Regions from separate parts of the Paeniglutamicibacter sp. ZC-3 genome, predicted to be linked through region 1. Evidence: riboswitches for the same ligand, from Rfam matches in the RefSeq annotation. Region 1 holds a riboswitch; each other region holds the start of a gene.
The links. A riboswitch is a leader RNA that binds a small molecule or an ion and turns the genes downstream of it on or off. The one in region 1 is predicted to bind cyclic di-AMP.

Region 1 (10,541 bases):
GACCAGATTGAACGAATGATGGCCACCGGCTGCCCATCTGGGTGACACGCCGCTCCGCCGAGGGCAAGACCCTGTGGCACCACCCGCGGAAACGCGAATGCACTCTCACCTCCGTGACTAGGCTGGACTTTGAAGATGGAAGTCCGGTCGCAGTCCGCTATACGCAACCCGGCGTGGACCTCTTGTCCAACGCTGCGAACATCCCTGGAGCTTGAGATCATGACCGATCCCATCTCGTCCCAAGCACAGCGCTTGAGACGACGTACATTCTTGCGCGCCGCACTACTTGGAGCTGCCGTGCTGCCGCTGACGGCCTGCATCGGCGAAGAAGACCCCCTGGCCAAGCAGGCCCGCGAAGGAAACAACAAGAACTACATTGCCGGCGACGGGTCAGTCCAGGAATACGGTCCGGAATCCCGCACGGCACCGGTCGAGATCAATGCGGTGGCCTATGACGGAACCACGATTGACTCAGCCGAGTGGGCCGACCAGGCAACGGTCCTGAACTTTTGGTACGCCGCATGCGCACCGTGCCGCATCGAGGCTCCGCACCTGGTTGAACTCAGCAAGGAGTTCGAAGGCCAGGTCGGATTCATTGGCATCAACGTGCGCGACGAAAAGGAGGCGGCCGAGGCCTTCGAGCGCACCTTCGGCATCAAATACCCCTCCATACAGGACACCCAGGGCGCCATCCAGCTCGCCATGACCAAGTACGTCCCGCTCAAGGCCGTGCCCACCACCTTGGTGCTGGACAAGCAGGGACGGGTCTCCGCTCGGATCCTGGGCGTCGCTGAAAAAGCTACGCTCAAGGCACTAATCAACACGGCACTCACCGAGTCGTTGTGATCAGCCCCGTACTGGCCGGAGCCCTCATGCTGCCGGCCCAAGGAAACCCGTTTGCCGAGATCGTCCAGGACGGATCGCTGCTTATCGCGGTGCCCGTGGCCATCCTGGCCGGACTCGTGTCCTTCCTGTCGCCATGCGTGCTGCCCCTGGTGCCCGGCTACCTCGGATACGTCACTGGCCTCTCCGGCGCCGACCTTGCCGACCAAAAACGCGGCCGCATGGCCGCCGGCATCGGGCTGTTCATCCTCGGCTTCACCGCGGTCTTCATGCTGGCCGGAGTCGTCTTTTCACAGATCGCCGGCTGGATGATCTACAAGGGCTCGTGGGTCACCCAAGTGCTGGGCCTGGTGGTGATTTTCATGGGCGTGGTGTTCATGGGGGGATTCTCCTTCATGCAACGCGAAGCCAAGATCCACCGCAAACCCCCCGCCGGGTTGTGGGGTGCACCGGTGCTTGGGGTGACCTTCGGGTTGGGTTGGGCACCCTGCATCGGGCCGACGCTTGCCGCCGTGCTGATCATGAGCAGTGGCCCCGACGCCAACGTTGCCAAGGGCGCCCTGCTGACCTTTTTCTACTGCATGGGCCTGGGACTGCCGTTCCTTTTCATCGCCCTGGCGATCCGCCGTGGCATGGGTGCCATGCAATTCTTCCGTCGGCACCAGCTGGCGATCATGCGCTTCGGCGGCGGCATGTTGATTCTTCTGGGAATCCTGATGGCCACCGGACTGTGGGGCTTTTGGGTCACGCAATTGCAGGATTGGTTCACCAATGAGGTCAGGTTGCCCATCTAATGGCAAAAAAAGATTCCAAAAAAGACATTGCGGTCCCGGCCCTGGGCTTCGGGGGCATGCTCCGCTGGACCTGGACCCAGCTCACCAGCATGCGCACCGCGCTCTTCCTGCTGCTGCTCCTGGCCGTGGCAGCGGTGCCCGGTTCACTCTTTCCCCAGCGCTCGGTCAACCCGGAGCAGGTGACCACCTACCTGACCAACAAGCCGACCACCGGCGAATGGCTCGATCGTTTCCAGCTCTTCGACGTCTACTCCTCCGTCTGGTTCTCGGCCATCTACCTGTTGCTGTTCATCTCCCTGATCGGCTGCATCCTGCCGCGGGTCAAGAAGCACGCGCAGGCGCTGCGCACCCCGCCGCCACGCACGCCCTCACGGTTGAACCGCCTCCCGCAAAACGGCACCATCCAGATCCAGCCGGCCTCCGAGTCTGGTCTCAGCGACGGGGAAATTGTCGAGCGGGCCGCGAAGCTCCTGAAGAAGCGTGGTTACCGTTCCGAGGCCCGCCCCGAGGGTTCCAGCCCGTCGGTGGGTGCAGAACGCGGGTACACCCGAGAAATCGGCAATCTGCTGTTCCACATTTCCTTGGTGGGACTCCTGGCCTCGGTCGGCATCGGCGGCGCCTTCGGCTACAACGGCCAGCGCCTCCTGGTGGAGGGGGACACCTTCGTGAACTCCCTGGTGTCCTATGACGCGTTCACTCCCGGGACCTGGTTCCAGGAAGACTCCCTTGACCCGTATTCGGTCAAGCTCGAGAAATTCAATGTCACCTTCGACCGCGAATCCACCACGCACTTCGGCCAGCCCATCGACTTCACCGCCGAGGTAGAGACCCGCCGCAACCCGAATGCCGAACCCGAAAAGGAAACGATTCGGGTCAACCACCCCCTGCGCATCGATGGCGCCGACATGTACCTGGTCGGCAACGGGTACACCCCGGTGGTCACCGTGCGAGACGGCGACGGAAACATTGCCTTCAGCGGATCGGTGGTTTCGGTGCCGCAGGATGGCATGTACACCTCGCTCATGGTCATTAAGGTCCCGGACGCCAAGCCCGAGCAGTTGGGGTTCCAGGGATTCCTGCTGCCCACCGCCATGACCGACGAGACAGGGTTCTCCATTTCCGGGGACCCGAATGCGATCAACCCGCAGCTCCAGCTGAATTCCTACTATGGGGACCTGGGGCTGGATGACGGCATGCCGCAAAACGTCTACGTGCTGGAAACCGATGAGCTCACGGAGCTCAACAGCAGAGAGCTTGAGGCCGGCGGCATCGTGCTGGGCGCCGGGCAGACGTACGAATTGCCCGACGGCAAGGGAAGCATTTCCTTTGACGGGCTCAAGCGCTTCATCGGCGTGGACATCGCCTACGACCCGAGCAAGCGCCCCGTCGCGGTCTTTGCTGCCCTTTCGCTGCTGGGTCTGGGCATCTCGCTCTTTACCCCGCGTCGCCGGGCCTGGGTGAGAATCAAGACCTCCGTTGACGGCTCGGGCCGTGAAGAGCGGGTCATCGAATACGGATTGCTGGCCCGTGGTGAAGACCACGGACTTGAAGCCGAAGCCAAGGAGCTGCGCGAGCTCCTTGAACAGCAGTGGCCCGCCGTTGAGCGAGCCGGAGTCTAGGAGAACGAATGGAAAACGACATGCCCACGATCAACGTGGCCTTGGGGCAGTACAGCGACCTGTTCATGCTGCTGGCAGCAATCGTCTATGCGGCAGCCTTCGTGGCCTTCGCGTGGGACCTTGCCAAGTCCAGCAAGCTCATCCGGGAGATCGACGCCGCAACACTCGTCTCGGAAAAGAAGGTCCTCGTGGCTGCCGGTTCAGCAGGGGCGCCTCCATCGGTCGGATCGGAGAACGAACTGGTCAATGACTCCATGGACTACACCATGGCCTCCGGAAGGCGCATGGCAGCGAAGGTGGCCGTCTCCCTGACCTGGCTCGGCGTGCTCATGCAGGGGTTCGCGGTGGCCGGCCGCTCCATTGCCGCGCACCGGGTGCCGTGGGGGAACATGTACGAGTTCCTCTCCACTGGCTCCTTCCTGGTGGCCCTCGTCTTCGTGCTCGTGCTGCTGAGGAAGGACCTGCGCTTCATGGGCACCTTCGTCATCGGCCTGGTCACCGTCATGCTGTGTGGCGCCACCATGGGTTTCCCGACTCCCGTGGCGCACTTGGTGCCCGCGCTGCAGAGCTACTGGCTGATCATCCACGTCTCCATCGCGGTGCTGGCCTCGGCCCTGTTCACCATCACCTTTGCGATGAACGTGCTCCAACTGGTCCAACATGCCCGGATCGATGCACTTGCCGCCGGAAGGAAGGACAAGATGCCGTTTATGCGCCTGGTCCCCGGCGCGGCGTCGTTGGAAAACTTCGCCTACCGCATCAACGCAGTTGCCTTCGTGATGTGGACCTTCACCTTGATAGCCGGTGCCATTTGGGCCGAGGCAGCCTGGGGCCGTTACTGGGGCTGGGACACCAAGGAAGTCTGGACCTTCGTGATCTGGGTCGTCTATGCAGGCTACCTGCACGCCCGGGCGACGGGCGGCTGGACCGGGGCACGCTCGGCGTGGTTGAGCATCATCGGCTACCTTTGCCTCGTCTTCAACTTCACCGTCGTGAACCTCTACTTCAACGGGCTGCACTCCTACGCCGGAGTCTAGACCACCGTCCGCGGGAACCGTGGCGGGCCTGACCGCCTGCCAAGGCGTGCACACACTCGGGGTCGCGGATGTGGAGTTTCCCTGGGCGTTTACGTAGCCGATGATGTTCGCGACAACAGTGGAGGCCAGCAGGATCCAGGCGACGATCTTGGGTTCCGGGAGTGGGTGTCGCGGTGGGGGCGGGTGCGTTCCATTTGGCGCCCCACCCCCCGCCGCGACATCCGTGCACCAAAATCCGACATGCAAGAGGTTGGCCCGGTCCCCGGAAACAGAGCGTCTGTTCTGGGCCGCAACGGATTGCGCATTCGCGCCAGTAGGAGGCGATCAGACCGATGCCAGGTCAGCCATTGCGACGAATCCGGACATGGTCAATGCTCAGGGTCGCCGGGAACTGGGTGCTTTCGTCCGGGTCTCCCGGGTACTCGCCCCCGACGGCGAGGTTCATCACCAGATACATCGGCTCGTCCGGCACCTGCTTGCCGTCCAGTCGCCATACCCGCTTTCCGTCGAGGATGAAATCCAGCCTGCCCGGGGACCAGTCCAGGCCGATGGTGTGCCAGCCGTCGGCCAGGGAAGCGCCTCCCGGCAGGAGGTAATCCTTTCCGATGGATGGGGCCGACCTGTCCTTGGGATGCAGGTGCATCCGCAGGCGACCAGGATCCTCGCCGGTGACTTCCAACATGTCTATTTCGGGCCGGGAGTCTTGGCTGGCGGGAAGCAGCCAGATGGCGGGCCACAGGCCGCGGCCTGCAGGAAGGCGAAACCGGACTTCCACCGCCCCATACGTGAATGCAAGCTTGGGCCCCATCTGGTGGGCCGGCGGCCCGGTGGTCACCATGCCCGAAGCGAAGGCATAGCTTTTGCCGTCGGATGCGGATATCGCACTGCGCGCAGCGGTCAGGTGAAGCGCCCCTTCGGAGACCTTGACCTGTTGCGGAAGATACCATTCAAGTTCATCGTTGGTAGCAATCGTGCATCCGTCGTCCTGCCACCAATGGCACGTATTCCAGAGGGCGGTATCCAGCGTGTTTCCGTCGAACCTCTCGTCCAGCAGGATCCCATCCTTGGAAGCCGCGCCAGGGCGGGTTTCAGGGATCGGATCCTGGGAAGAACATCCTGCCAACAGCAGCCCCAGCCCGATGCATCCGGCCATGGCCCCAACACGGAATTCGTTCCTCCTGCGCATTTCCCGATGCTAGCCGCAGCGATCGCGCCCAGCAATGTGTGCGTTGCTACCGCCCGTGCATTCCTTGCAAGCTCACAGGTTGTTGCCGACGGGACCGCGCGTGCAGAGGCCCGTTACCAGGCGGGGTCTCCATCTATCAGAACACTGAGCCTTCCGGCCTTCGGGATACCCCGGACATGACTTTGCGGGGCCTCATGGACGATCGGCATCTGGCCGGCATGGGAACTCCTACAGATCCCTCCACCACAAACGGTACATATCCCTTTTCGACGCGATAAGGGTTCGGTGGGGGTTTTCGGAGGGGAATTTACCGTCGTGTCGGCTGTCCTGCGACTATTTATCAAAAGTGGCGTTTTGATCGCTGGCGTGATGCCAAGAACCAGCCATTTGAAAAATCCTTGTAAAAAGAAACGGGGCCCCCGATCGATCCTTGCGGATCGATCGGGGGCCCCGGAACGCCTGTGCTTAGCCCTTGAGGGTGTAGTACCCGTAGAGGGGGTTACGCGTAACATCGTGGAGCAGGGTGTCCGTCGTCGGATTCTGCGCACCGATCATCTTGCCGCCACCGAGGTAGATGCCGACGTGGCCGCCACCGTTCTGGAAGACGAGGTCGCCCGGCTTCGGGGAGCTGGTGCGAACGAACTGGCCCGATGCGCGGATGGCCGAGGTGCCGCGGGCGATGTTGATGCCGTGCTGTGCGTAGACGTACTTGACGAAGCCGGAGCAGTCCCAGCCCGAGGGGGTGTTGCCGCCCCAGACGTAGGGAACACCTCCGTACTTGGCCGCGGTTGCCGCGATGCCGGAGAGGTTGGCGGTGTTCATCGAGTCGCTCTTGACCTTGGGGGCCTCGGCGGCCTTAGGGGCGGAATCTCGGTTCGAGCGGGTCATCGGAGCGCTGGCGTCCGAGGCGCTGCTGGCACGGGTCGCCGGAGCGGTGGACTTCGAGTTGGTGCTGGCACGGGTCACCGGAGCGGTGTCGTTGGAGCGCGGGGTAACTTCCTCGGCCACGGCGACGACGACCGGGGCGGGTGCCGGCTTGGAGGTGAACGCTGCGCGCTCGATGTTCAGGTCCTTGGACGCCGAGACCGAAACGGCCTTGACGGCTACGCGCTCCGGGCTAAGCCCTTCAACGGGAACGGCGCTTGCTTCGCGGGAAACATCACCCTGGGCGGGAACGCCCAAAGTGAGGACCAGGCCGGATGCGGCGGCAACGACTGCTGCCTGGCGGCCAACCGAACCAGCGTTCGAGGCAACGGCCTTTGAGATGGATTCGAGGGGGTTGGTCCGAACCGGGGTCGCGCGGTGGCGGCCCAATGCTTGACGTGTAGTCACGTAGTAATGCCTCTCCTGATGCCTGCGAGGTGAGCTGTCGGGTTCGAGTGGGAGTCACTCGGCAATCCGGTCGCCAGGCCGAACCACTTAACCCCAAGGCTTCCTGTGTGGAAACCGAATGTGGGTCCCCCGCCACTGCCAAACGAGTAAGTGAACGGACACCGTGGGCTGGCAGTGCTCGGCACTTCCCGCGGCGGTGAACAGGGTTGATCCCCGATCACTTACTTAGAATATATGAAGCTAATCCACAAGTCACGTTTTGGTCACGGAACAGTGACAATTGCCGTTATAACCAGCTTTCGGGGTTTACCCACTTGCCGTTGACGATGACCTCGAGGTGGACGTGGCAACCGGTCGAGTTGCCCGTGGTGCCGACAAGCGCGACAACTTCTCCGCGCTTGACCTTTTGTCCCACGGACACCTTGAGGGCCGAATTGTGGTTGTAGCTGGTCTCCAGCCCGTTGCCATGGTCGATCTGCACGCGGTTGCCGGAGTGGCCGGCAAACTCGGACTGCACGACGGTGCCGGCGGCACTGGCCTTCACAGGGGTCCCGCACGCGGCCCCATAGTCCAGCCCGTTGTGGTTCATGAAACCCGGGCCGGTCGGATTCTTCCGGAACCCGAAACGCGAAGTCAATCGCACGGTGTCCAACGGTTGGGCCAGGACCCCGCCGCTTTCGACTTTGGTGACGTCGCCGCCGGAAGCGGTCACGACCGTTGCCAGCTTGTCTTCCTCGGTGAACTCGCTGGTCAGCGAGGCGCGCTCGATCTTGACCTCGTCGTCGGCCGGGGCCGTGACATCTGCTACAGCAGTCTGGGCGACGCGCTGGGTCTCCGAGGCAGCTTCCTCGACATCCTGCCCCGGGGTGATGGCGGCGAATGCCAGGCCGGAAACGGCTGCGACTGCTGCGATCATGTGCGCATACCCAAGTCGGGGGCGTTGCGTCCGGGGCTCGAACTTTAGGACATTGTCCAGCTCGTCGACTTCGGTGGGCGCGGCAACCGAAGTCGTGGGAGCAACCAGGGGAGTAGGAATTTCGCTGGCGGCAATTGCGTCCGCATCCGGGGATGCGCCGTAGCGCAGGCCCGCCGCAAAGCGGCGGCCAAGGTACTGCATGCTGTCGGGGGCCTCAACGGAGTCCGGGACCGCGCTCAGGGCGCGTCGACCGGAACGTCGGGAAGTGTTTTCACCGATCGGTGCGGTGTCCGCGATCTGCTCTAGTGAACCGTCAGCAGGCGTAGCATCAACGGGTCCGGAAGCACTACGGCGGCCGGGAGTGTGCTGCTGAGTCAAATGTCTACCTCTCATGTATCGCCTGCGAAGTTAGCTGTCGGATTCGAGTCATGAGATCAACTCGGCTGAGCCTATATAGTGGACTCAGCTTCACCCCAAGATCCGTGGTCCAAGACCAGGAACGGTTGAATGGGTCCTCCGCCCCCACCGGGAATTCTTGCTCCGCGATCCGCCGGTAGGGTTATGCGAATCGGATCGGGACGGATTTGCGTAAGTGAAACCCAACGTCTAACTCTACCGGGGTATATACAGAAAGTTACAATTCCGTTATCAATCCATGCGACGGGCAAACGCGTGGCCTCGGGCTTCGGGCGAAAGTGAGGCCATGGGATTCATTCGCGAATACGGCCGCCGACCTCGCCTACGGCTGGTTCCGTTCTTCCCCCTTTCCGCGTGTTCATGTGTCAGAACACGTCCAATCCCGCCTTGGTCCTACATGTGTGGCAGCAACGGATCGCCGAAGTGATAGGTGAAGAGTAGGGAAAGGCCGGCATAGCGGTTGTGAGGTTCATCCGTTTCAAGGGCAGCCCCTGGAAGAAGTCCTCATCTACGCAGACGACCACGGATGCTTCGACTGGAAACGACGCTCTGATAAGCTCTTTCTAGGCGACTGCAGGTTTTTTGAACGGAGCTTGCAGTCGCTGTAACGGTGAGACCTAAATCCTCTGGCCGGTGCACGCTGTGGGACTCGATATTAATCGGGTCCCACATGCGTTTATCCCCCACCACATCCTGCCGGCCATGGGCGGTCTCGGGAACCGAACGATGGAGGTGCTCTCCAGCACCGTCGGGGACGCGCCGCAATACGGTGAATCTGAACGCTGACAAGAGCCTGACAACATCGTTGTCCCGGCACTGCCGCCCACAGGGGCCATCCACTGAGACCGAAAAGCGCCCAAATTCCCGTTATCCCACTTAGATGCGATGAGGTTATCTGTTGAGCCCGACGCGGCGATGCAACCTCGAAGCAGCGAACCTAGCCACGGCATTTGCCTGTTATAGGTACCTGACTAGGAACTGAAAAGCTCACTCATATCCAGTCCCTTCTCCCGGAGAAGCCGCCGTGTTCTTCGATGAAACATTCAACTTCCCACCTGCTGCACGATCCCGCAGAGACCCTGGGTTTGCCTGCCGGCCCCCAAGGTGAAATCCATTACGACCAGCCCCCATCCTGACCGAAGGGGGCTGGGAACGCCCCGGGCGGGGAACCCCGCCCTGCTCATCGGATGGATACTTACGGGGACGGGAATCCTGTGCACCGTCGCGGGATTCATTCTGATGATGCTCTGACCCAGCTCCGCGCGATTCCGCAGTCGTCCGGGATTGGGTCTGGAACTGGTCCTGGCACCATGGAATCCGCCAGATCGCGGGTGTCGGCATAATCATAGGAAAACATCCACCTCGGTGTTCACAAATCCAACTGCGTCGCAAACTCAACGGTGCGTCGGCAAAGAGCACGGTAGCGATGTCTCATAACCCATCGCTACCGGACGTCGCGCAGGTCCAGCCTCGATATTGGCCGATTTCACAAAGCCGCCCCTCTAATGCCGCAGGAAACCGCATCAGCCCAGGCCTTGACCCACATACCCCATGGGGGTACTTGACAATATACCCATTGGGGGTACCGTTTGAGGTATGGAAAACATCGCGCTTCCCCTCGACGATCACGTCGGGCACGGATATACGGCCACCAAGGACGCCCTGACGAAGCGGCTCAGCCGCATCGAAGGCCAGGTTCGCGGCGTCGGCCGCATGGTGAATGAGGACAAATACTGCATCGACATCCTCGCGCAGATCTCAGCCATCAACGCGGCCCTGCACAAGGTCAGCCTCGGCCTGCTGGAAGAACACGTTTCCCATTGCGTCGTGAATGCCGCGGAACAGAGCATCCAAACCGGGGACCGGTCCTACGTGGACGAGAAGGTTTCCGAGGTCACCACGGCCATTGACCGCCTGCTGCGCTAATTCGCAACACGCGTTTCCATCACCCCCACAAGGAGAACCCATGAGCAACGAATCAAGCTGCGGTTGCGGCGGCTGCGGAAGCAACTCAAACGAAGGCCTCACCATCACCGCCAAACCTTCAGAGGAAACCATGAACCAGAACAACATCACCCTGAAAATCGACGGCATGACCTGCAGCCACTGCGTCTCCTCCGTCACCGAGGAACTCAACGAGGTCCCGGGGGTCAGCAACGTCGAGATCATTCTGGCTGCCGGAGGCACCTCCACCGCCGTCATCACCACCAACTCCGCCATCGAGAACTCGGTTCTCGAAGCCGCAGTGACGGAGGCCGGCTACACGCTCATCTCCGCAAGCGTCTAAGCATCTTCCCCACTCACCCCAGGGGCAGAGGGTGCGGACCAGACATCCGGATTTCCCCCTGGACTTTCAGCGTGAACGACACGCGGAGGTGCCGGGCCTAATCTACGGCC
Region 2 (10,541 bases), on a different contig from region 1:
CCGGCCGCCGTACATCAGCTGGTCCGGTTCATTGACATGGTCGAGTCCCAGGACGTGCCCGAGTTCGTGGATGACGACCGCACGGACCAGTTCGGCACCTCCCGGATATCCCAGGATTGGGACCAGCCCCGGGGCATCCAGCATCACTTGTCCGGCCACGTAGACGAAGGGGTGCCCGGGCGTGTGGGCGTATTCGCTTCCGCCCAGGCCGCCCACATCCCCCGTCAATCCGGGTGTTTCCTCAGGGTCGGACCAGGTGAGCAGAACTGGCGCCCAGCGCTCCCCGTAGCGCCCGGGCTGGTACCTGTCCCGTTCCCTGCTTGGCCCCTCCGCCGTGGGGCCGTCATAAACGAAGCGCAGGCCGCTGGCTGCCGAAACCTCGGCGACCGCCTCGTGGATCAGGACCTCGCCGCCGACCGGGGAGTTCTCCGGACGAATCACGTAATGGACGGGGCGGCACGGATCGTAGGCGACGAAGTCCTGCCGGGGGTCCGGGGATTCCTGCAGCCGGAACGCGCCGGAACCGGTACCGGCCGGCGGCTTGCCCAGTGGTTCGGCGGCTGCCTCGACGCCCGGTGGCGGCACCTTTGACCAGGGAAGCAGGGGAACGAGCGCCGGCATGATGTGGCGGTCCAGGATCGCGGGGCTGTAGTAGAGCCCAACCAGCAGCGTGATGACCAGTCCGAGGTTCCATGTGCGGCGAACAGGTCTGGACCTGCGGCGTCTGGCGGGTCGTTTTCGCCCGGTGGCGCGGTTGCGGGGTTGTAGCGCTGCCGCCCGGCGCGCTTCCTGGTCAAGCACCCATGGTGGAACCCTCCCGCTCCGCGGGCGCTGATCCTGGTTTGCAGGCCAGGGATTGCGGTTCCATTTTTTCTCGCGTGGCATATAACCCCCAAGGTTTGTGCCTGTGCGGGGCTCCCCAGCCCCACACAACCCAGCATAGGCCGAAGACGCGACAAAGGGGGCGGGAAATTCTTCCCGCCCCCTTTGGCTTCCTTCCCGGCTACGCCGCGAGTGCAGCTTCCCGGCCGGCCGAAACGTGCAGGCCCGATTCGTCGGCTGTCACCGTCACGGTGCCTCCCGCGGCCAACTCATCGGAGACCAACAGGTCCGCGACCTTGTCGTCGAGCTCGCGCTGGATGACCCGGCGCAGTGGGCGGGCGCCGAACTCCGGCTCGTGGCCTTCGGCGGCGATCCAGGCGACAGCCGCCTCGTCCACCTCGAGGCCGATGCCGTTGGCGGCAAGCCGGGCCTCGGTGCGGCGCAACTGCAGCCGCACGATCCCGCGCAACTGCTCCGCCTCCAGCTTGCGGAACAGCACCGTCTCGTCGATCCTGTTCAGGAACTCCGGACGCATGGTCTCACGCAGCCGGCCCATGACCTTGGCGCGCAGCTCGCGCTCGGAGCCGGTGCCGGAATCGCTACCGAAGCCCAGCGGGGCGCCTCGGCTCGCCAGGAACTCGGATCCCAGGTTGGAGGTCATGATAATGACGGTGTTGCGGAAGTCGACGGTGCGGCCCTGCCCGTCGGTGAGCCGGCCGTCGTCGAGCACCTGCAGCAGCAGGTTGAACACGTCGGGGTGCGCCTTCTCCACCTCGTCCAGCAACACGACCGAGTAGGGGCGACGCCGGACGCGTTCGGTCAGTTGCCCCGCCTCGTCGTAGCCGACGTATCCCGGAGGGGCGCCGACCAGCCGCGAGACCGTGTGGCGCTCGCCGAACTCGCTCATGTCGAAGCGCACCATGGCGGACTCGTCGCCGAAGAGCGAGGCCGCCAGCGCCTTGGCCAGCTCGGTCTTGCCCACGCCCGTGGGGCCCAGGAAGAGGAAGCTGCCGACCGGGCGGTTTTCGTCGCCCATCCCGGTGCGGGAGCGGCGAACCGCCTTGGCAACGGCAGCCACAGCATCGTCCTGCCCGACGACCCTGTCGTGGAGCTCGTCCTCCAGACGGGCCAGGCGTTCCTTGTCGTCCTCCGTCAGCCGCGCGGCGGGGATGCCGGTGGCGCGGGCGATGACCTCGGCGATCTGGGCTTCGTCGACCACCGCGTCGGCGGTGCCGGTGCCGGACTCCTCGGTCTCGGCCAGCCGGGCAGAGATTTCCTCGGCCTCGTCGCGCAAACGCGAAGCGTCCTCGTAGCGTTCCTCTGCCACCGCGCGGTCCTTGGCGGCTGCGAGTTCGGCTATCCGCGACTTCAGCGCCACGGTGTCGATGCCCGGTCCGCGCTTGAGGCCCAGCCGGGCACCCGCGGTATCGATCAGGTCGATGGCCTTGTCCGGCAGGAACCTGTCGGTCACGTAGCGGGCCGACATTTCCACCGCGGCGCGGATCGCCTCGTCGGTGTAGGTGACCCGGTGGTGCTGCGCGTACCTTTCCTTCAATCCGTGCAGGATCGTTACGGCGTCCTCAATGGAGGGCTCGCCGATGGTCACAGGCTGGAAGCGGCGTTCCAAGGCGGGATCCTTCTCGACCTTGCGGTATTCGGCCAGCGTGGTGGCGCCGATGAGGTGAAGTTCGCCGCGGGCCAGCCGTGGCTTGAGGATGTTGCCGGCATCCATGGAGCCCTCGCCGCCTGAGCCGGCGCCCACCACGGTGTGCAGCTCGTCGATGAAGACGATCACTTCCCCGTCCTGCGCGGCGATCTCGTCCATGGTCTGGGTCAGGCGCTCCTCGAAGTCGCCGCGGTAGCGGGTGCCGGCGACCATGGCCGGCAAGTCGAGCGCGATGATGCGCTTGCCTGCCAGCTGATCCGGCACCTCGCCGGCGACGATGGCGCGGGCGAGGCCCTCGACAACGGCGGTTTTCCCGACGCCGGCCTCGCCGATCAGCACCGGGTTGTTCTTCGTGCGCCGGGCCAGGATCTCGATGGTCTGCTCGATCTCCTGCGTGCGGCCGATCACCGGGTCCAGCCCGTCCTCGGCGGCCCGGGCGGTCAGGTCCATGCCGAATTTCTCCAGCAGTGGCGTCTCACCCTTGGCGGGCTGGTTGGCCTCGGCGGATTTCCGCTGGGTCGGAGATGAACCGGAGCGTTGTTGTTCGGCACCCTCGGCGGCGGCCTGCAGGGTCTGCGGAGTGACTCCGGCGGCGCCGAGCACCTGCCCGGCCGGGGATTCGGTGTTGAGCACGAACGCCAGGAACAGGTGTTCGGGATCGATGTAGGTTGAGCCGAAGGCGCGGGCGACCTGGTAGGCGTCGAGCAGGGCGCGCTGGGCCGATGGGGTCAGCGCGGGAGCGGATTCGGAGTGTCGCGGCCCGGATTCGGGCAAGCGCTGTTCGGCGTCGCGGGCAATCGCTCCGGCGTCGGCCCCGGAGCGGCGCAGGGCCTCGTCGACGGGCTCGATCTCGAGCATCACGCGCAGCAAGTGCAGCGCGTCGATGTCGGTGTGGCCGTGTTCAACGGCGAATTGCGCGGCACGGGTCAGTACCTCGTGCGTGTGGCGGCTGAGCAGTCGGGTGATGTCGACGGGGCGCCCGAAGCGGCTGGTGCGCTGGCCTTGCAGGTAGCGCGCCAGGAAATCCTCGAAAGAGCCGTTGCCGGCGCCGGATGGGCCAAAGAATGCTGGCATGTTTCCTCCTATTGGATACTTGAGTGCTCTTGGCTCAAGTTAACGCGGATGCCAACAGGATATTCCCGGGCATGATTCCGGCGGGGCAATGTTCGCCGACGGCGAGATGCCGGGGGCGACGGCCTGGAGATGCTTTCAGCACGGCAGCACGGAATATGCCTGCTTCAGGGTGTCACCAGCCGCTTGCCCTTCAGGCAAGCGGCTGGTGGGGGACGGTGGTCCTTCTTGCCCGAGGCGTGGAGGTGCCAGTGTTCCCTTTTCCGCACGCCGAGACGCAGGCAGGTGATAGTCCTGTCCATCAACAAGGACTTCGCCGCGGCCACAATGTTCCCGTTAAGGAAGAAGGTCCAACCCAGGATGGATTTGCGGGTCTTCACCTACTGAACCTGCCGCATTATCCGCAACTGGTTGAAGGCGTGGTGATCCGCAATGGAGGGAATCAGCCCGACGACCGGCTTGGACTGCACCATCCGCGCCGCCGCAGAGCCCGGGCCCACCGTCTACTTGATCACATTTAAGCTACCGTCCCGGGGGAGCTCCTGACTATTGCCATCCAGATGGAATCCGGGCTGCTGGCGCAGCCCTACTATGACGCCATCCGACCGGGCTCCTAGTCACCATGGAAAGGGCCGGAAGTCCGCACTTGTGCGGGTATACGGGATCGAGGTAGCGAGAGCCATCGACCGGTGTCGGCATCCACGTATTTGTCCGCCGCATGGATTGATAACGGAATTGTAACTTTTGTATTTACCCTCGTAGGGTTTTACATCGGGTCGCATCTAGGCAACCCAGTCCCGATCCGGTTCGCCCAACCCTACCGGCGGATCGCGGAGTAAAAATTCCCGGTAGGGGCGGAGGACCCAATCAACCGATCCTGGTCTTGCACCATGGATCTCGGGGTGAAGTTGAGTCCACCTTGGTGGGCTCGGCCGAGTTAATCTCATGACTCGAATCCGACAGCTAACTTCGCAGGCGATACATGAGAGGTAATCATTTGACCCAGCACCATAATTCCGCGCGCCGCCGCGCGTCCGGCCCCGTTGATGCCAAGCCCGCCAACGCTTCCATGGAGCAAATCGCGAACGGCGAAAACACTTCCCGGCGGTCGGGCCGCCGCGCACTCGGCGCGGTCCCGGATTCCGCGCAATCCCCGAATGACACGGAGTATGCCGGCCGCCGATTCGTGGCAAGCCTCCGCTATGGAGCGGCCCCGGACGCTTCATCCATGGCCGCCGCCGAAGTCCCTTCCGCATCTGGTGCACAGTCGGTGCCCCTGCCGATGCCTGCGGAAGCCGGCAAACTGGACAGCGTTCGGAAGTTCGCCCCCCGGAACCGGCGCCCCCGCCTCGGGTTGGCGCACAAGCTCGCAGCAGTCGCCGCCGTGTCCGCCCTGGCATTCGCTGCCGCCCCCGCGCAGGAGGCCGAGGAGGTTGCCCCAGAGCCCCAGCGCGTCGCCCAGACCGCCGTCGCGGATGTCAAAGCCCCGGCCAGCGACAAGCTCACGGTCGATCGCGCCTCGGTGACCAGCAAGTTCATCAAGGTGGAAAAGAAGGAAAAGAAGCCGGCCCCTGTCACGACCGTTGCCGCCGCAAAGGTCGCCAAGGACGCCAAGCCGGCGCCCGCCGCCACCGCTGACACCGGAAAAGTCACCAAGCTCGCCCAGCCGGTGGACAGCATCCGGTTGACGTCGCGCTTTGGTTTCCGCAAGAACCCGACCGGTCCGGGGTACATGAACCACAACGGCCTGGACTACGCAGTTCCCATGGGTACGCCGATCAAGGCAAGCGCCGCCGGCACCGTCGTGCAGGCCGAATGGGCCGGCCACTCCGGCAACCGCGTCAAAATCGACCACGGCAACGGGCTGGAAACCAGCTACAACCACAACTCGGCCCTCAAGGTGTCCGTGGGACAAAAGGTCGGGCGCGGCGAGGTCGTCGCCCTGGCTGGCAGCACGGGCAACTCAACAGGCCCCCACCTGCACCTCGAGGTCATCGTCAACGGCAAGTGGGTCAATCCCGAGGGCTGGCTATAACGGCCAGGACTCGCCGATTTTTGGCGGACTTCATTTCGTATACCTCGAGAAGGCGTCCTGCAAAGCTGAAACGATCCAGATCACCACGGCAATGACCGCAAGAACGCCCACGATTCTCCCTACGCGGCCGCTTCCGAGCATCCAAGAATGTGTTGCTCGTCACGGCCGTGTGGGGAATCGAGATGCCCATTGCGTGGTTGACATTGATTGACGCATCAAGCAGCACCCCCCGAAAAAACAGGAGACTTCCTCTTATGGCAACCACCGTCCTGACCCTCGTCGGTTCCCTCCGCAACGGTTCCACCAACCAGCAGCTGGCCGAGGCCACCGTCGCGAACGCCCCTGAGGGCGTTGAGGTAAACCTTTACGCCGGCATCGAGGACATTCCGTTCTACAACGAGGACATCGACGTCGAGGGACAGGTTCCGGCTGCTGCCGTCGCGCTGCGCGAAGCCGCCGGTGCGGCCGACGCCCTGCTGCTGGTTTCCCCCGAGTACAACGGCACCATGCCTGCAGTGCTGAAGAACGCCATCGACTGGCTTTCCCGCCCGATGGGCGCCGGTGCCGTCTTCGGCAAGCCCGCCGCCGTCATCGGCACCGCCTACGGCCAGTTCGGTGGCGTGTGGGCCCAGGACGAGGCCCGCAAGGCCGTCGGCATCGCCGGCGCCACCGTGCTGGAAGACGTCAAGCTCTCCATCCCGGGTTCGCTGGTCCGCTTCGCCGAGACCCACCCGATGGACGACGCAGAGGTTGTCGGCCAGGTTTCGGCAGTGCTCGAGGGCATCCGCGCCGCCGCCGAAAGCAACTAGTCCAGAAATGGCATTGACCCTTCGGGGTCGAAGAGTGCACCTGTGGCCGGTACCTGTTTCGGGTGCCGGCCACAAGCGTCTGCTGCGGCGGCACATGGCTAGTATTGGCACATGAACGACGTGATGACGCTGCGCTTCCTGGCCGCACCGACCGATGTTTCCGAAGACGGGCTCACGGTCCAGGCCGGGCGCGTGCTCGAGTGGATCGACAAGGCCGGCTACGCCTGCGCCGTCGGCTACTCCGGGGGGTACTGCGTCACCGCCTACGTCGGGAACGTCCACTTCACCCGGCCCATCGAAAACGGCGACCTGATCGAGGTCACCGCCCGGATCGTGCACACCGGGCGCAGCAGCATGCAGGTGGTGGTCACCGTCGACGCCGCCGACGTGCGCGAACGCGTCTTCAAGCCCGCCATGGACTGCATCCTGGTCTTCGTGGCAATGGACGAGCAACGCCGCGCCAAGGTGGTCCCGCCCTGGAAGCCGGCCGATGCCGCAGCGGCCCAACTGGCACATGGGGCGGCCGACCGCGTGGCCGCGCGCGCCGAGATCCGCCAGGCCATGCTGGCGCAGGAGTACACGGAGGCCGGCACCGCGCCTCGCGAGAAGTTCAGGTTCCTGGCCTCCCCGACGGACGTGAACTGGGGAGGGAACGCACACGGCGGGATCGTGATGCGCTGGATCGACGAGGTCGCCCGGGCCTGCGCCATGGGGTGGTGCGGGGATGATGCGGTGGCCGTCTATTCCGGGGGCATCCACTTCACCAATCCCATCCACATCGGCGACGTCGTCGAGCTCGAGGCGCGGCTGATCCACACCGGACCGCATTCCATGCACATCGCCGTGCACGTGCGCGCCCGGGACCCCCGCGAAACTCAGTGGCGCGACACCACCCAGTGCATGACCATCTTCGTCGCCCGTGACGAGTCCGGCCGCGCTTCCGCGGTGCGGCAGCTGGTGCCCGTCAGCGAGGAGGACCGGCGGCTGGACGCACACGCCGTGGACCTGGTCCGGCGGCGGGCGGAACTGAGCCCCCTGCGATTCGCCACGGAGCGGGTGTACTGAGCCGGCGGCAAATACCGTACGGGGCAGGTGCGGCCGGGCATCGGACGGTGCCCGCGGTTGCCGGCAGGGCGGTGCCCTGGAGATCCCCGCCCCGTTTACGATTCCGGCGAATGCGTGTGGTCGCCGCGCGCCCGAAGCGAGGCAACCTCCACGGTGTCCAACCTCGGATGCATATGGTCCCCATCCCGGACCACCCCGGTGACCCAGCTGATTTCCAGTCCGTCGCCGGTGGCCTCAATGATGGCCAGGCAATTGTCGAACCACGGCCCCTTGATGCCGCTCCAGGCAAACGGGGGGTTGGGCACGTGCGCCTGGCTCGCCATCCAGGCCCCGAAGGGGACCGCGGGACCCAGCGCCAAGGCTGCGGCAAAGTACCGCAGGAACCGGGGCAGCGGGTTGCGGATCGGGGAACACACGGCCTGCAGGATTCTGCTGCCGCCCTGTCGTTCGACTTCGGAAACGTAGGAAAAGTGCACATCCCCGGAGAGGAACGTGACGGTCTGCGGGACCGGTCCGCGCTTGCCGTCGGCGACCTCCGTGGCAAACCGGGCGACCTCCTGGAAGCTGCTTTGGAAGGCCGCCCAATGTTCAAGGTCGAAGGTCCTGCGCAACCGCTCACCCAGCCAGCCCCGGAGGCTTCTGCGGCTCCCGCTGGAGATGGCCTCATCCCAGGATTCCACGTGGTGCAGGCCCATGGGCAGCAGGAAGGGCAACGAGGTGCCGATCAGCAGGTGGCGGAAGCCGCCGCGCATCCGCCCATCAAGCCAAGCAAGTTCAGTCGGGTCGAGCAGGGCACGCCGCCCGGGGTCCAAGGTGCGTGCTGCCCGGGAGTCAACCACGATCAGGCGCACCGCATCCCAGTCCCGGCAGTAGCTCCAACTGTGGCTTTCGGGTTCCGCGTCGACGCGCTCGGCGAATTCGTCCAGCTCGGCGGTCAGGTCCAGCTCGCCGGTTCCCGTGTGGGCAGCGATGCGCCGCCACAGCGGATCGGCAGCCCGCTGATCGGGGGAGAGGTTTCCGAGGTGCTGATAGATCCAGTACGAACCGATCCCGGAAACCATGCGTTCGTGCCACCAGCCGGTCTTCTGCATCTCACGTTTCCACTCCAGGGATGAGTTCCAGTCGTCGCGGATATCGTGGTCGTCGAACATCATGGCGCTGGGCAGCGTGGAGAGAAGCCAGCGGTTGGCCGGGTCCGACCAGGCCAGGCTATAGAGGTGGGCGTATTCCTCATAGTCCTTCAGCTCTTCCCCGGGGGCTTCCTTGATGTTGCGGCGTCTGCGGATGAACTCCTGCATTTCCAGGCTCGTGGAGTCCGCGTAGACCTGGTCGCCAAGGAACAATGCCAGGTCGGGCCAGCGGCCGTGCTCGAGCCCGGCCATGGAGAGGGCGTAGGCGCGCATTGCGTCGACCCCGTGCGTACGATTGCCCGCTTCGTCATGCGGGACACTGGTGCGACAGGATCCAAAGGCCAGCCGGGGTTCCTTGGCCGGATCCAGGGTGGCGATCATGGAGTCGGGGAACCCGTCCTCGATGGGCCAGACACGTTTTCCGTTCAGGTGCACGGTGTAGGGACGGACGGTTCCCGCCTTTAGCCCGGATACCTCGACCAGCGCGTAGTGGTGGCCGTGGGCACCGAACGTCGCTGCCTGCCAGGAGTCCGCGCCGCAGCGGACCTCGACGGTGCAGGCCATGGCGGTTTCGACCCAGATGCTGGCGGAGGTGTTGTCCACGTGGCGGAGCATGGGGCCGAGCAAAAGGCCCTGGGCGGTCTCCGGGCCGAGGCCGGCCGGTGTGGTTCCAGTGCTCATCGGAATTCTCCCTGGTGGTGCCGGTCAACCCAGAATGGCACACCGGAAACCTCCGGCATAGACCGGAATTCCACCAAAACCCGGACCCCGCCCTCTCGTCCTGGCCCGATGTGCCGCTGCGCGGTGCGGGCAGTGCATAGGATGGGCTGATGAGTCACTCCCGCTACCTGCAGACCCGCCGGCGCTTCATCCCCGCTGCTGCCCCGCACGAGGTCTTCGAGCTGCTCACGAATCCCGAAATGCACCCTGTCATCGACGGCTCCGGAACGGTGCGGGCCTCCAGCGGCCGGTCACAGCGACTGACCCTGGGCAGCGAATTCGGCATGCAGATGCGTCTGGGCGTTCCCTATCGCATCAGCAACACAGTGGTCGAATTCGAGCAGGACCGGACGATCGCATGGAGGCATTTCAGCGGACACCGCTGGCGCTATGAACTCGAACCCCAAGGGTCCGGGACACTGGTCAGCGAAACCTGGGACGCCAGCCGGCTGCGGCACCAGTGGATGCTTCGGCTCCTGGGCTTCACCCGGAGAACCGGGCCGAACATGGAACGGACGCTCGAGCGGCTCGCCGCGCAATTCCCCGGCCGCGCCGAGTAGGGCACTGCGGAAGGGCAAAACACCGAGCGCCACCGTGCGCCACCGCGCATCACGCACCTCCCGGCGCCGGGCACTAGGCTAAAAGCCATGAGCCAACCACCCGCCCCGGGCCCGACGAAGCCACGGCTCGCACCGATGCGCATCACCGTGCCCAGCCGCAGCGACGCCTTCCTGCGCAAGTTCACCGAGGTCATCGGCGGGCCATTGGGCAGGCACTCCAGCCCGGGGCGCATCGCCCCCGGGTTCTTCACCGTCGAACGCGTGCTGGTCATCCTCACGGTGATCGGTGCGTTGCTGGCGGTTCTGGCGAAGAATGCCTGCAGGCTCAATGGCTGGGGCGGCACCAACCCCTATGCGTGGGCGTGCTATTCGGACTGGACGGCACTCTTCCACGCCCGCGGCTTTGCCGAGAACGCGTTCGCCCCCTTCGCCGCCGGCGCCGAGTTCGAATATCCCGTGTTGATGTCAGTCATCGCCTCGCTCACCGCTGCCCTGGTGCCGGCCGGTGAATTCGACAGGTCGCTGGCCTTCTTCGACCTAAACCTCTTCCTGGTGGCGGGCCTGTGGCTCGTCGTCGTCGTGGCCACCGCACGGACCGCCGGGCGCCGCCCCTGGGACGCCGCCATGGTGGCACTGGCCCCGGGGATGGTCCTTGCCGCCTCG
Region 3 (10,541 bases), on a different contig from region 1:
CCAGCGCGGCGAGTGAGGCGATGGCAACGCCACCGGCAAGAAAGGTCAGGATGCGTAGGGATGTGGGGGTGGCGGCGGAGGTGTTCACCCCTTAAAACTACCGTGCACCGGCGAAACGGCCATCATGGAGGCCCTGGCCCGTGGGTGGGAAGGGGGCACGCCGCTGATGTCGTACCCTAGAAGATATAGACTTCCCCGGACGCATGAGCCCGCCCGCAAGCCCTCCATAGGGGGACGGGCTGCGTGGTTTCGCGCCGGGACATCGCCAGAAATGGGAACGCGGAACCTGAATGGCCCGCCGTCGTTGCCCCATTGAGACGCAAGAACGAGGTAGTTAGACGTGCCAACCGGCAAAGTGAAGTGGTACGAGCCCTCCAAGGGGTTCGGGTTCCTGGTGACCGACGAAGGCCAGGAAGTGTACTTGAATGCCTCGGCGCTGCCCGTGGGCACGACCGAGCTGCGACCGGGTACCCGCATGGAATTCGGTGTCGCCGAAGGCCGCAAGGGTGCCCAGGCCCTGAGCGTTCGCATCATTGACGACGCACCCTCGGTGGCCCGCGCCAAGCGCAAGCCTGCCGAGGACACCGCGGTGCTGATCGAAGACCTCATCAAGGTGCTCGACTCGGTCTCCAACGGACTGCGCAGGGGCCGTTACCCCGAAAAAGCCCAAGGCGCCAAGGTTGCAGCAGTGCTGCGCGCCGTAGCCGACGATTTGGATGCCTGAACCCATGTCCCGCAAAGTAATGCTCGATACGACACTGGCCAAGGCCGTGGACCAGGCGCGCAAGGCGCTGCTGGAAATCACCGACGAGGCAACGATCGGAGAATACCAGGAAGCCGTGAACGACGGCGAACGCCTGGTGACCCACCGCTTCGACGTGTTGCTCCCCGGCTACGAGGGCTGGAGCTGGTTTGCCACGCTGACCCGCATCCCGCGTGCCCAGGCCAAGGACCTCACGGTGTGCGAGGTCGGGATCCTTCCCGGCGAGGACGCACTGCTGGCCCCGGCCTGGGTGCCGTGGGCCGAGCGAGTTCGACCGGAGGAAATGGACGCCGAGCGCCAGGCCGCCGAAGACGCCGCCGCAGTTGCGGACGGTATCGCCGAAGCATCGGCTCCGGAGGGCTCGGACAATTCCGCCCCCTCAGGCACGGAGGAAGAATCCGCGGAAACCGAGACCGAATCCGCGGCCGCGACGGACGAAGTCGCCTCCGGTGAAGACGTCTGGGACGAAGACGTCAAATAGCTGAATAGGCAACCAGGGGACTTGTCCCCTGAAATGAACAAGGGAGCGGGTAGCGATCGTTGGATGGCTACCCGCTCCCTTGCCGTCGGGCGGCAGGTATCGGCTCAAATAGATCGGGCGGCGCCCACCCGCGGGATCAACCGTGGGTGGGCGCCGCCCGATTCGTAGGCTGAAGAAGCTAGCTGTTCTTCAGCACGTATTCGATGCACTTGAGCAGGGACGAAACGTCCTCGGGCTCAATGGCGACGAAGGTCGCCACTCGCAGCTGGTTGCGGCCGAGCTTGCGGTACGGCTCGACATCGACCACGCCGTTGGCGCGCAGGGTCTTGGCCACCGCAGCGGCATCGATCGAATCGTCGAAGTCGATCGTGGCAATGACGTTGGAGCGTTCCCCGGGGGCGGTGACGTACGGGGTCGCCACTTCGGAAGCCTCGGCCCAGTCGTAGATGCGGGAGGCCGAGTCCGCGGTGCGGGCTGCGGCGAACGCCAGGCCGCCGTTGGCGTTGAGCCACTGCACCTGGGCGTTGAGAGTGACCAGGGTGGACAGGGCCGGGGTGTTGTACGTCTGGTTCAGGCGCGAGTTGTCGATCGCCGTCTTCAGGCTCAGGAAGTCCGGGATCCAGCGGCCGGAGGCGGCAATTTCCTCGGCGCGGGCGATGGCCGCGGGGGAGAAGAGCGCAATCCACAAGCCGCCATCGGAGGCGAAGTTCTTCTGCGGGGCGAAGTAGTACACATCTGCCTGCGAGACGTCGACGTCCAGTCCGCCGGCTGCGGAGGTCGCGTCGATGAGGACAAGCGATCCCTCGTCGGCGCCTTCAACGCGGTGAACCGGTGCAGCGACGCCCGTGGAGGTCTCGTTTTGGGGCCAAGCGTATACATCCACGCCTGCCTCGGCCACGGGAACAGGCCGGGTGCCTGGTTCGGAGACGATGATGGAGGACGGCTCAAGGAAGGGCGCCTTGTTGGTTGCGGCGGCGAACTTCGAGCCGAACTCGCCAAAGGAGAGGTGCTGGGCCTTGTGGCGGACCAGGCCGAATGCGGCAATGTCCCAGAACGCGGTGGATCCGCCCACGCCCAGGACCACTTCGTAGTCGGCCGGGGCGTTGAAGAACGTCTTGAGGCCTTCCTGGATGTCGCGGACCAGGTTCTTCACCGGGGCCTGGCGGTGAGAGGTCCCCAGGAGTTGCGTGCCGGCATCGATGAGAGCCTGGATCTGTTCGGGGCGGACCTTGGAAGGTCCTGCGCCGAATCGTCCGTCCACGGGCAAAAGGTCTTGGGGGATGGTCACGCCGGTGCTCATGTTGCTCCTCATAAGGGGGGGTTATCCGCTGTGGGCACTTCCGATGCGGCAATCCGATGCGCATTGAGGGTGCCCAGTGGTTCAATAATCGCGCACTGGGCGGCCCATTGTGTAATAGCGAGTCGCCAATGTGAACGCGGGTAGAGTGGATCGCGTAGTGATCTCTTGTAACAATCAACCCCTGCGGGAGCTGCAAACGTGTCAGATTTGATCGATACCACCGAAATGTACTTGCGCACCATCCTGGAACTCCAGGAAGAGGGCATCATTGCCCTGCGCGCGCGCATTGCCGAGCGACTGGGGCACTCCGGGCCCACGGTTTCACAGACGGTGGCCCGCATGGAGCGCGACGGACTGGTCGTGGTGACCACCGACCGCCACCTCGAACTGACCTCACATGGCGCAGAAGTTGCAACGGGCGTGATGCGCAAGCACCGTCTGGCCGAACGCCTGCTCGCCGACGTCATTGGCTTGGAGTGGGAGTACGTCCATGAAGAGGCCTGCCGTTGGGAGCACGTGATGAGCGAGCGCGTGGAGCAGCGCCTGTTCAAGTTGCTCGGTTCGCCCGAGTCCTCTCCCTATGGAAATCCGATCCCCGGGCTCGAGACCCTGGGAGGGCCGGAACTGGGTGAAATCTCGATACGTGTCCAAAGTCTCGATTCGGCCCTGGTCGACGGGAATACGGGCCCGGTCCGCGTCGAGCGACTGGCCGAAACCATCCAGGTGGAACCCGAGCTGCTGGTGCAGCTCGATGAGGGTGGCATCCGCCCAGGCGCCCTAGTCACCCTCGAACGGGCCGGCGATTACGTCGTTGTTCGGGTGCAGGGGATCGAGGGCGCGCTGGAGCTTCCGACGGAAGTCAGCGCCCACGTGTTTGTCCGCCGCATGGATTGATAACGGAATTGTAACTTTGACATTAATCCCGGTAGTGTTTCACGTTGGGTTGCACCTAGGCAATCTAGTCCCGATCCGGTTCGCATAACCCTACCGGCGGATCGCGGAGCAAGAATTCCCGGTAGGGGCGGAGGACCCATTCAGCCGTTCCTGGTCTTGGACCATGGATCTTGGGGTGAAGCTGAGTCCACTATGTAGGCTCTGCCGAGTTGATCTCATGACTCGAATCCGACAGCTAACTTCGCAGGCGATACATGAGAGGTTGACATTTGACTCAGCAGCACACTCCCGGGCGCCGCCGTGCTTCCGGACCCGTTGATGCTTCGCCTGCTGAAGGTTCACTAGAGCAGATCGTGGACACCGCCCTGAGTGGTGAAAACACTTCCCGACGTTCCGGTCGACGCGCCCTGAGCGCGGTCCCTGATTCCGTCGAGACCCCTGACAACACGCAGTACACCGGCCGCCGCTTCGTAGCGGGCCTGCGCTATGGCGTATCCCCGGACGCGGACGCAATTGCCGCCACCGAAATTCCCGTCGCCCTGGCTGCGCCGGCAGCACCCGTTGCCGCCCCGGCCGAGGTCGACGAACTGGACAATGTCCTGAAGTTCGCCCCCCGGGCCCAGCGCCCCCGCCTTGGCTTCACGCACAAGCTGGCGGCAGTCGCCGCCGTTTCCGGTCTGGCGTTCGCCGCAGCCTCTCCCGCAAAGGAAGCCGAAACGGCAGCTGCGGGATCCGAGCGCGTCGCCCAGTCCGTCGTGGTCGACGTCATGGCCCCGGCCGACGACGAGGTCAAGATCGAGCGAGCCTCGCTGACCAGCGAATTCACCGAGGAAGACAAGCTGGCAACGGTCTTGACCGCAGCCGGCGGAGACGTCACCAAGCTGGCCGCCGAAGGAGTCCTGGCCCAGCCGGTGGACAGCATCCGGTTGACCTCGCGCTTCGGCCACCGCAAGAATCCGACCGGTCCGGGGTACATGAACCACAACGGCTTGGACTACGCAGTTCCCATGGGCACGCCGATCAAGGCAAGCGCCGCCGGCACCGTCGTGCAGGCCGCCTGGGCCGGCCACTCGGGCTTCCGTGTGGAGATCGACCACGGCAACGGACTGCACACCAGCTACAACCACAATTCGTCGCTGAAGGTTTCGGTGGGCCAGAAGGTCAAGCGCGGCGAAGTCGTCTCCTTGAGCGGCAGCACGGGCAACTCAACCGGCCCCCACCTGCACCTGGAAGTCATCGTCAACGGCAAGTGGGTAAACCCCGAGGCCTGGTTATAACGGCAATTGTCACCGTTCCGTGATCAGAACGTGACTTTTGGATTCGCTTCATATATTCTAAATACGTGACCAGGGATCATCCCTGTTCACCGCCGCGGGAAGTGCCGAGCACTGCCAGCCCACGGTGTCCGTTCAATTACTCGTTTGGCAGTGGCGGGGGACCCACATTCGGTTTCCACACAGGAAGCCTTGGGGTTAAGTGGTTCGGCCTGGCGGCCGGATTGCCGAGTGACTCCCACTCGAACCCGACAGCTCACCTCGCAGGCATCAGGAGAGGCATTACTACGTGACTACACGTCAAGCATTGGGCCGCCACCGCGCGACCCCGGTTCGGACCAACCCACTCGAATCCATCTCGAAGGCAGTTGCCTCGAACGCTGGTTCGGTTGGACGCCAGGCAGCAGTGATTGCAGCCGCATCAGGCCTCGTGCTCACTTTGGGCGTTCCGGCCCAGGGTGATGTTTCCCGCGAAGCAAGCGCAGTTCCCGTTGAAGGCCTCTCAGCAGAGCGTGTAGCCGTCAAGGCCGTTTCGGTCGCGGCTTCCAAGGCCAAGGACCTGAACATCGAACGCGCAGCGTTCACCTCCAAGCCGGCGCCCGCGCCGGTTGTCGTCGCCGTTTCCAACGAGGTTTCCGAGCGCTCCAACGACACCGCCCCGGTGACCCGTTCCAGCAGCAACTCGGACGCCATGGCGCCGGTGACCCGCTCGAACCGCGACTCCACCCCTAAGGCCTCCGAGGCCCCCAAGGTGAAGAGCGACTCGATGAACACCGCCAACCTGTCCGGCATCGCGGCAACCGCGGCCAAGTACGTCGGCGTTCCGTATGTATGGGGCGGCAACACCCCCTCGGGCTGGGACTGCTCGGGCTTCGTCAAGTACGTCTACGCAAAGCACGGCATCAACATCGCCCGCGGCACCTCGGCTATCCGCGCTTCGGGCCAGTTCGTGCGCACCAGCTCCCCGAAGCCGGGTGACCTCGTCTTCCAGAACGGTGGCGGACACGTCGGCATCTACCTCGGCGGCGGCAAGATGATCGGTGCCCAGAACCCGACCGTCGACACCATGCTTCACGACGTTTCCCGCAACCCGCTCTACGGTTACTACACCCTCAAGGGCTAAGCGCCAAGCGTTCCAAGGCCTCCGGTCGATCCATGTGGATCGACCGGAGGCCTTGCTGGTTAATGCGGATTTTTGCATGGAAGCCTACCCGGGCTTGGTAAGCCGGACATTGGCGTGGGTATGCCGATTTCAAGCACCGACGAGGCAGTGAGCTGGAGTGAAGGCTCCCGAACTGACGGCGCGGTGGACGCAGTCGCCCTGGGTGCGGACGGGAAGCAAATCCATGTCTCCAGTTCGGCCGGCATCGAGCGTTCGGGCTACGCAGCAGGCATTTGTACCCTCGCCTTGTTCCAGGCCGGTAACGGTGGTGCGCCCGGGGGACGGGAACACCGTGCGGAGCCCTGTCCGCCAGGTGTTCGAGGGGTGTACTGCAGGGAAAATTATGGTGGCAATTTCAACTGGTTTTCCACAAATACACGCAAAACCGCTGTTTCTTGTCTTAGGCTAGGTCACAGGAGCCAAAGCCGAGTGCCGTGTGCGCCACCGTGAGGGACTTCCGTCGTGGACGGGTCCCTCGCGTTGCGCCGGGTCAGGATCTAAGGATGCGCGTATGCGAACCCTAGTACTGAATGCAGGATTTGAACCGCTGGCGGTCATCACCTTCCGCCGGGCACTTCTCCTTGTCCTCACCGGGAAGGCCACCGTCCTTGCCGATGACGACCGTGACCCGATCGTCGGGGTCAACCAGGTGATGCCCCGGCCGACGGTGATCCTGCTGAATCGGTACATCCGACTTCCCTACCGCAACACCGTCAATGTCTCGCGCCGCGGCGTGCTGCGCCGCGACGGGCACCGCTGCGGATACTGCGGACGCAGCGCCAACACGATCGACCACATCGTGCCGCGCAGCCGCGGCGGGGAGGATTCGTGGGAGAATCTAGTAGCGGCATGCCAAGGCTGCAACAGCGCCAAGGGGGACCGGACGCTAGCACAGCTTGGCTGGAAGCTGCGGTTCGCCCCGAGCCGACCGCGTGGCGCCCAGTGGTTCATTACCGAGCTTGAGCGCCCCGCAGAGGCCTGGAGTCCCTTCTTACGGAGTGCAGCATGAAATTCGATGCGATTATTGTGGCCGGTGGCCGTGGATCCCGCCTGGGCGGCGTCAGCAAGCCCCTACTGGAACACGGAGGGGAAACGCTGCTGGAGCATTCCCTGAACGCCGTCCGGGACGCGCAGGCCATCGCCGTGGTCGGCACCCATGCCCTGGCCGAAGCCGTCACCCGGTACATGGATACCGCGCCGGATTTCCAGCGCGTGGTCATCACCCGCGAATACCCCAGCTTTTCCGGTCCAGCGGCAGCGGTCGCCGCCGGACGGGCGGCCCTGGACGACGGCCCCGACGACGAGAGCGCCCAACGCCAGAACCAGGCCTCAGAACTGACCGTGGTGCTGGCTTCGGACTTCCTGGATCCGGGTCCTGTCGTGGACGCCCTGCTGGCGGCCACAGGGAAGCCCTCCAAAGGGGTCGAGGCATGGGTTCCCCAGGATGCCTCGGGCGTGCTGCAGACACTCTCCTGCGCCATCCTCACTTCCTCCTTGCGACAGGCCATCGACCAGGCCACCGAACCCCGCGGAAGTCTCGAAAATGCGTCAATGATGCGTCTGCTTGCTACAGTGCAGATGGAACGCCTGAAGCTCCCGGATGCGGACTTCAGCGACATCGATACGCCCGGGGATGCCGGGCGCCACGGGATAGCGGTGGCCAACGGCCATTGACAAGGAGAACGCACCATGCCTGCAGCCGAGCTCGAGGATTGGGTCAAGGAACTGCTGGCGGCCTTTGACCTCGCCGACACCAGGATCGACATCGACCAGGTTCTTTCGCTTGCAGGGGTGGCCGCCCACACCATTGTCCGTCCGGCGGCACCGCTGACCACCTACGTGGCAGGCTACGCGGCCGGCCTGGCCGTCGGCAGCTCCCGGTCGGGCGAACTGGACGCCATGGACGCGGCCGACGGATTGGCCCGCGAGGTCCTTGCAGCACGCACCGACTCCCCTGACAACGCCTAGCACGGGCGCCATGGAAGACCACCAGTGGGAGGCCGCGCGCGCCGATGCCCATGCGCTGGGCTCCAGGATTGCCGGCATTCGCGAAACCGTTCCCCTTCACCTGGCCGGCGGACGAATCCTGGCCGCCGATCTGACGGCCGCCTACCCGATGCCGCATTGCGCCACCTCGGCCATGGACGGATACGCCGTCAACGGCACCGGGCCGTGGAAACTGCTCAGGGCGCACGCAGCCAACCCCGCTGCGGCGGACCGCGTGGTGCTCGCCGCCGGCGAAGCCAGCGCCGTGGTCACCGGGTCCCTGATTCCCGAGGGCACCACGGCCATCCTGCGTGTCGAGCACTCGACGCTCCAGGGAAGCCTGCTCTCCAGCGAGCGGACATTGCGCGCTGGCGACGACATCCGGCCCTCCGGCACCGAGGCCTCCGCCGGGGATGTGCTGGCCGCCGCGGGTACGCTGCTGCGGGCCGGTGTGATCGCCACGGCAGCGGTGGCGGGACACGACGAACTCCCGGTCGCTGCCGTCCCGCCCGTGCACCTGGTGTTCACCGGGGATGAGGTCATCACCTCAGGTCACCCGACACCTGGCCAGGTCCGAGACGGTTTTTCGCCGGTGCTGCCCCTGGTCGTAGCGGCCCTCGGCGGCACGGTTGCCAGCAGTACCCGCATCGGAGACACCCTTGCTGCCACCATCGCGGCCATCGACGGCGAAGACGCCAGGGCGGCTGCCCTGGTGGTGACCACCGGGGGCACTGGATTCTCCGAGCGCGACTTCGTGCGCGCCGCGGTCAGCGCCATCGGGGGGCGGGAAGCCATCTCCTCCGTGGCCATGCGACCGGGCCACCCGTCAATGGTCGCGGTGCTTCCCGGCAACCGCCTGTTGGTGGCCCTGCCCGGCAACCCGTTGGCCGCGCTCATGGCCGTTGCAACACTCGTCGACCCGATCCTGCGCGGGGCAAACGGCAGCGCATTGGCCGAACTCCACACGGCAACCTCGGCCACGGACTTCACCAAGCTACCGGGCAGGACCCGTCTGGTCCCGGCCCGTTGGGTCCCGGCTGCCGGCGGTGCCGACCCCGATGCACTGGCACCGGCCGAACATGTGGCACCTGCCATGCTGCGCGGACTGGCCGCTGCCGACGCCATCTTGGTGGTGGGTCCCGACGGCGCCACAGCCGGCGACCCGGTGCCCTATCTTCGGCTACCTTGGTAGGTGTGCGGTCGCCGCACCGCGCGAGCTGCGGAACGCGGCCAAGGCTAGAAGGGCAATAAAGATATGGGACGGAAAATAGCACGCAGGCGCATCGTCCGCGCCACGCTGGATGGTGCGCGGATCGCGCGCGAGGAAAAACTCGCGGTCGAGGAACCCCTGGAAATTCGCTTCAACGGGACGTCCTTCACCACCTCCATGCGCACCCCCGGAGACGACTTCGACATGGTCGCCGGCTTCCTTCTCGCCGAGGGAATCATCAGCCGCACCGAGCACCTGGTCTCCATGCGCTATTGCGCCGGCACCGACGAGGACGGCAACCAGACCTTCAACGTCATCGACGTGCAGGTTGGTTTCGGGGCCCAGGCCCCGGATCTTTCCGCGGCACGGAACGTCGTGACCTCCTCGGCCTGCGGGATCTGCGGCACCAACTCCATCGACGAGGTCTCCAAGAAGTCCTCCTATCCGCTGGACCCGGCCCGGGGCCACCTGGATGTGAAGGTGCTGCTGGGATTGCCCGACACCCTGCGCGAGGCACAAAATCTCTTCAGCGCCACCGGGGGAGTGCACGCGGCGGGGCTGTTCACCACCGACGGCGAGCTGCTGGTCCTTCGCGAGGACGTGGGACGGCACAACGCCGTGGACAAGGTCATCGGGGCCGGGCTACGCGAACAAAAATTACCGCTTCATGACACCATCCTGCAAGTCTCTGGGCGGGCCTCCTTCGAACTGGTGCAAAAGGCCGCGATGGCAGGGATCCCGGTCCTTTCGGCGGTCAGTGCTCCCTCTTCGCTGGCAGTGGAATTGGCCGATGAAACCGGGTTGACGCTTGCGGGTTTCTCACGGGGTAGTACGGTGAACTTATATACGCATGCCGACCGGGTGAAAACCGGTTCATAGCCCGAATAAGGCACCCGGTTTCCGGCACGCGCGACTACGGTCAACAACACCGCACTTCGACGTGGAGGATACATGCATCGGCCAGCCCCAACGCAGGACATCAACGAGGATGACCTGAAAGTCACCGAGCCAAAACGCAGCGCGGCCGGGGTCAAGGCAGTGATGGTGTCACTGGAACGCGGCTTCTCCGAGGCGGGCGTGAGCCGGACACTGAGCTCGATGCTGCGCATCAACCAGCGCGGCGGGTTCGACTGCCCGGGCTGCGCCTGGCCCGAATCCATCACCGGGGCGCGCAAGCCCGCGGAGTTCTGCGAGAACGGCGCCAAGGCCATCGCCGAGGAAGCCAGCGCCCGCACGGTGACTCCCGAGTGGTGGGCCAAGCACCCCATCAACGTGCTGCGTGAGAAGACCGAGTACTGGCTCGGCTCCCAAGGCCGGATCACCGAGCCGATGATCATCCGCGAGGGCGAAAGCCACTACACGCCGATCACCTGGTCACAGGCCTTTGCCACCATCGGTGAGCATGTGAACGCGACCACGCCGGAAAAGTGCGTGTTCTACACCTCGGGGCGCACCGCCAACGAGACCGCGT

Region 2: another riboswitch for cyclic di-AMP. It lies ahead of OIU93_RS16215 (M23 family metallopeptidase); the one in region 1 lies ahead of OIU93_RS18330 (M23 family metallopeptidase).
Region 3: another riboswitch for cyclic di-AMP. It lies ahead of OIU93_RS02805 (M23 family metallopeptidase); the one in region 1 lies ahead of OIU93_RS18330 (M23 family metallopeptidase).

What each region holds. Positions count from the first base shown of each region.
Region 1 is NZ_JAOYTG010000024.1:51,687-62,227, forward strand. Features, by position in the region: partial or broken gene OIU93_RS18295 (histidine phosphatase family protein) at 1-215, shown strand, start outside; gene OIU93_RS18300 (TlpA disulfide reductase family protein) at 220-846, shown strand; gene OIU93_RS18305 (cytochrome c biogenesis CcdA family protein) at 873-1,637, shown strand; gene OIU93_RS18310 (cytochrome c biogenesis protein ResB) at 1,637-3,256, shown strand; gene ccsB (c-type cytochrome biogenesis protein CcsB) at 3,277-4,293, shown strand; gene OIU93_RS18320 (glycoside hydrolase family 16 protein) at 4,634-5,479, opposite strand; gene OIU93_RS18325 (C40 family peptidase) at 5,945-6,811, opposite strand; cyclic di-AMP (ydaO/yuaA leader) riboswitch at 6,817-6,995, opposite strand; gene OIU93_RS18330 (M23 family metallopeptidase) at 7,098-7,928, opposite strand; cyclic di-AMP (ydaO/yuaA leader) riboswitch at 8,109-8,289, opposite strand; gene OIU93_RS18335 (metal-sensitive transcriptional regulator) at 9,741-10,070, shown strand; gene OIU93_RS18340 (heavy-metal-associated domain-containing protein) at 10,111-10,431, shown strand.
Region 2 is NZ_JAOYTG010000018.1:45,251-55,791, forward strand. Features, by position in the region: gene OIU93_RS16205 (matrixin family metalloprotease) at 1-801, opposite strand, end outside; gene OIU93_RS16210 (ATP-dependent Clp protease ATP-binding subunit) at 1,004-3,562, opposite strand; cyclic di-AMP (ydaO/yuaA leader) riboswitch at 4,360-4,553, shown strand; gene OIU93_RS16215 (M23 family metallopeptidase) at 4,788-5,594, shown strand; gene OIU93_RS16220 (NAD(P)H-dependent oxidoreductase) at 5,849-6,403, shown strand; gene OIU93_RS16225 (acyl-CoA thioesterase) at 6,515-7,468, shown strand; gene OIU93_RS16230 (alkaline phosphatase D family protein) at 7,564-9,279, opposite strand; gene OIU93_RS16235 (SRPBCC family protein) at 9,429-9,878, shown strand; gene OIU93_RS16240 (glycosyltransferase family 87 protein) at 9,966-10,541, shown strand, end outside.
Region 3 is NZ_JAOYTG010000001.1:625,402-635,942, reverse strand. Features, by position in the region: gene OIU93_RS02830 (hypothetical protein) at 1-88, opposite strand, end outside; gene OIU93_RS02825 (cold-shock protein) at 341-724, shown strand; gene OIU93_RS02820 (DUF3027 domain-containing protein) at 729-1,244, shown strand; gene serC (phosphoserine transaminase) at 1,423-2,544, opposite strand; gene OIU93_RS02810 (metal-dependent transcriptional regulator) at 2,743-3,438, shown strand; cyclic di-AMP (ydaO/yuaA leader) riboswitch at 3,524-3,704, shown strand; gene OIU93_RS02805 (M23 family metallopeptidase) at 3,792-4,715, shown strand; cyclic di-AMP (ydaO/yuaA leader) riboswitch at 4,843-4,996, shown strand; gene OIU93_RS02800 (C40 family peptidase) at 5,002-5,835, shown strand; gene OIU93_RS02795 (HNH endonuclease) at 6,386-6,883, shown strand; gene OIU93_RS02790 (molybdenum cofactor guanylyltransferase) at 6,880-7,548, shown strand; gene OIU93_RS02785 (DUF6457 domain-containing protein) at 7,564-7,842, shown strand; gene OIU93_RS02780 (molybdopterin molybdotransferase MoeA) at 7,853-9,052, shown strand; gene fdhD (formate dehydrogenase accessory sulfurtransferase FdhD) at 9,116-9,949, shown strand; gene OIU93_RS02770 (FdhF/YdeP family oxidoreductase) at 10,022-10,541, shown strand, end outside.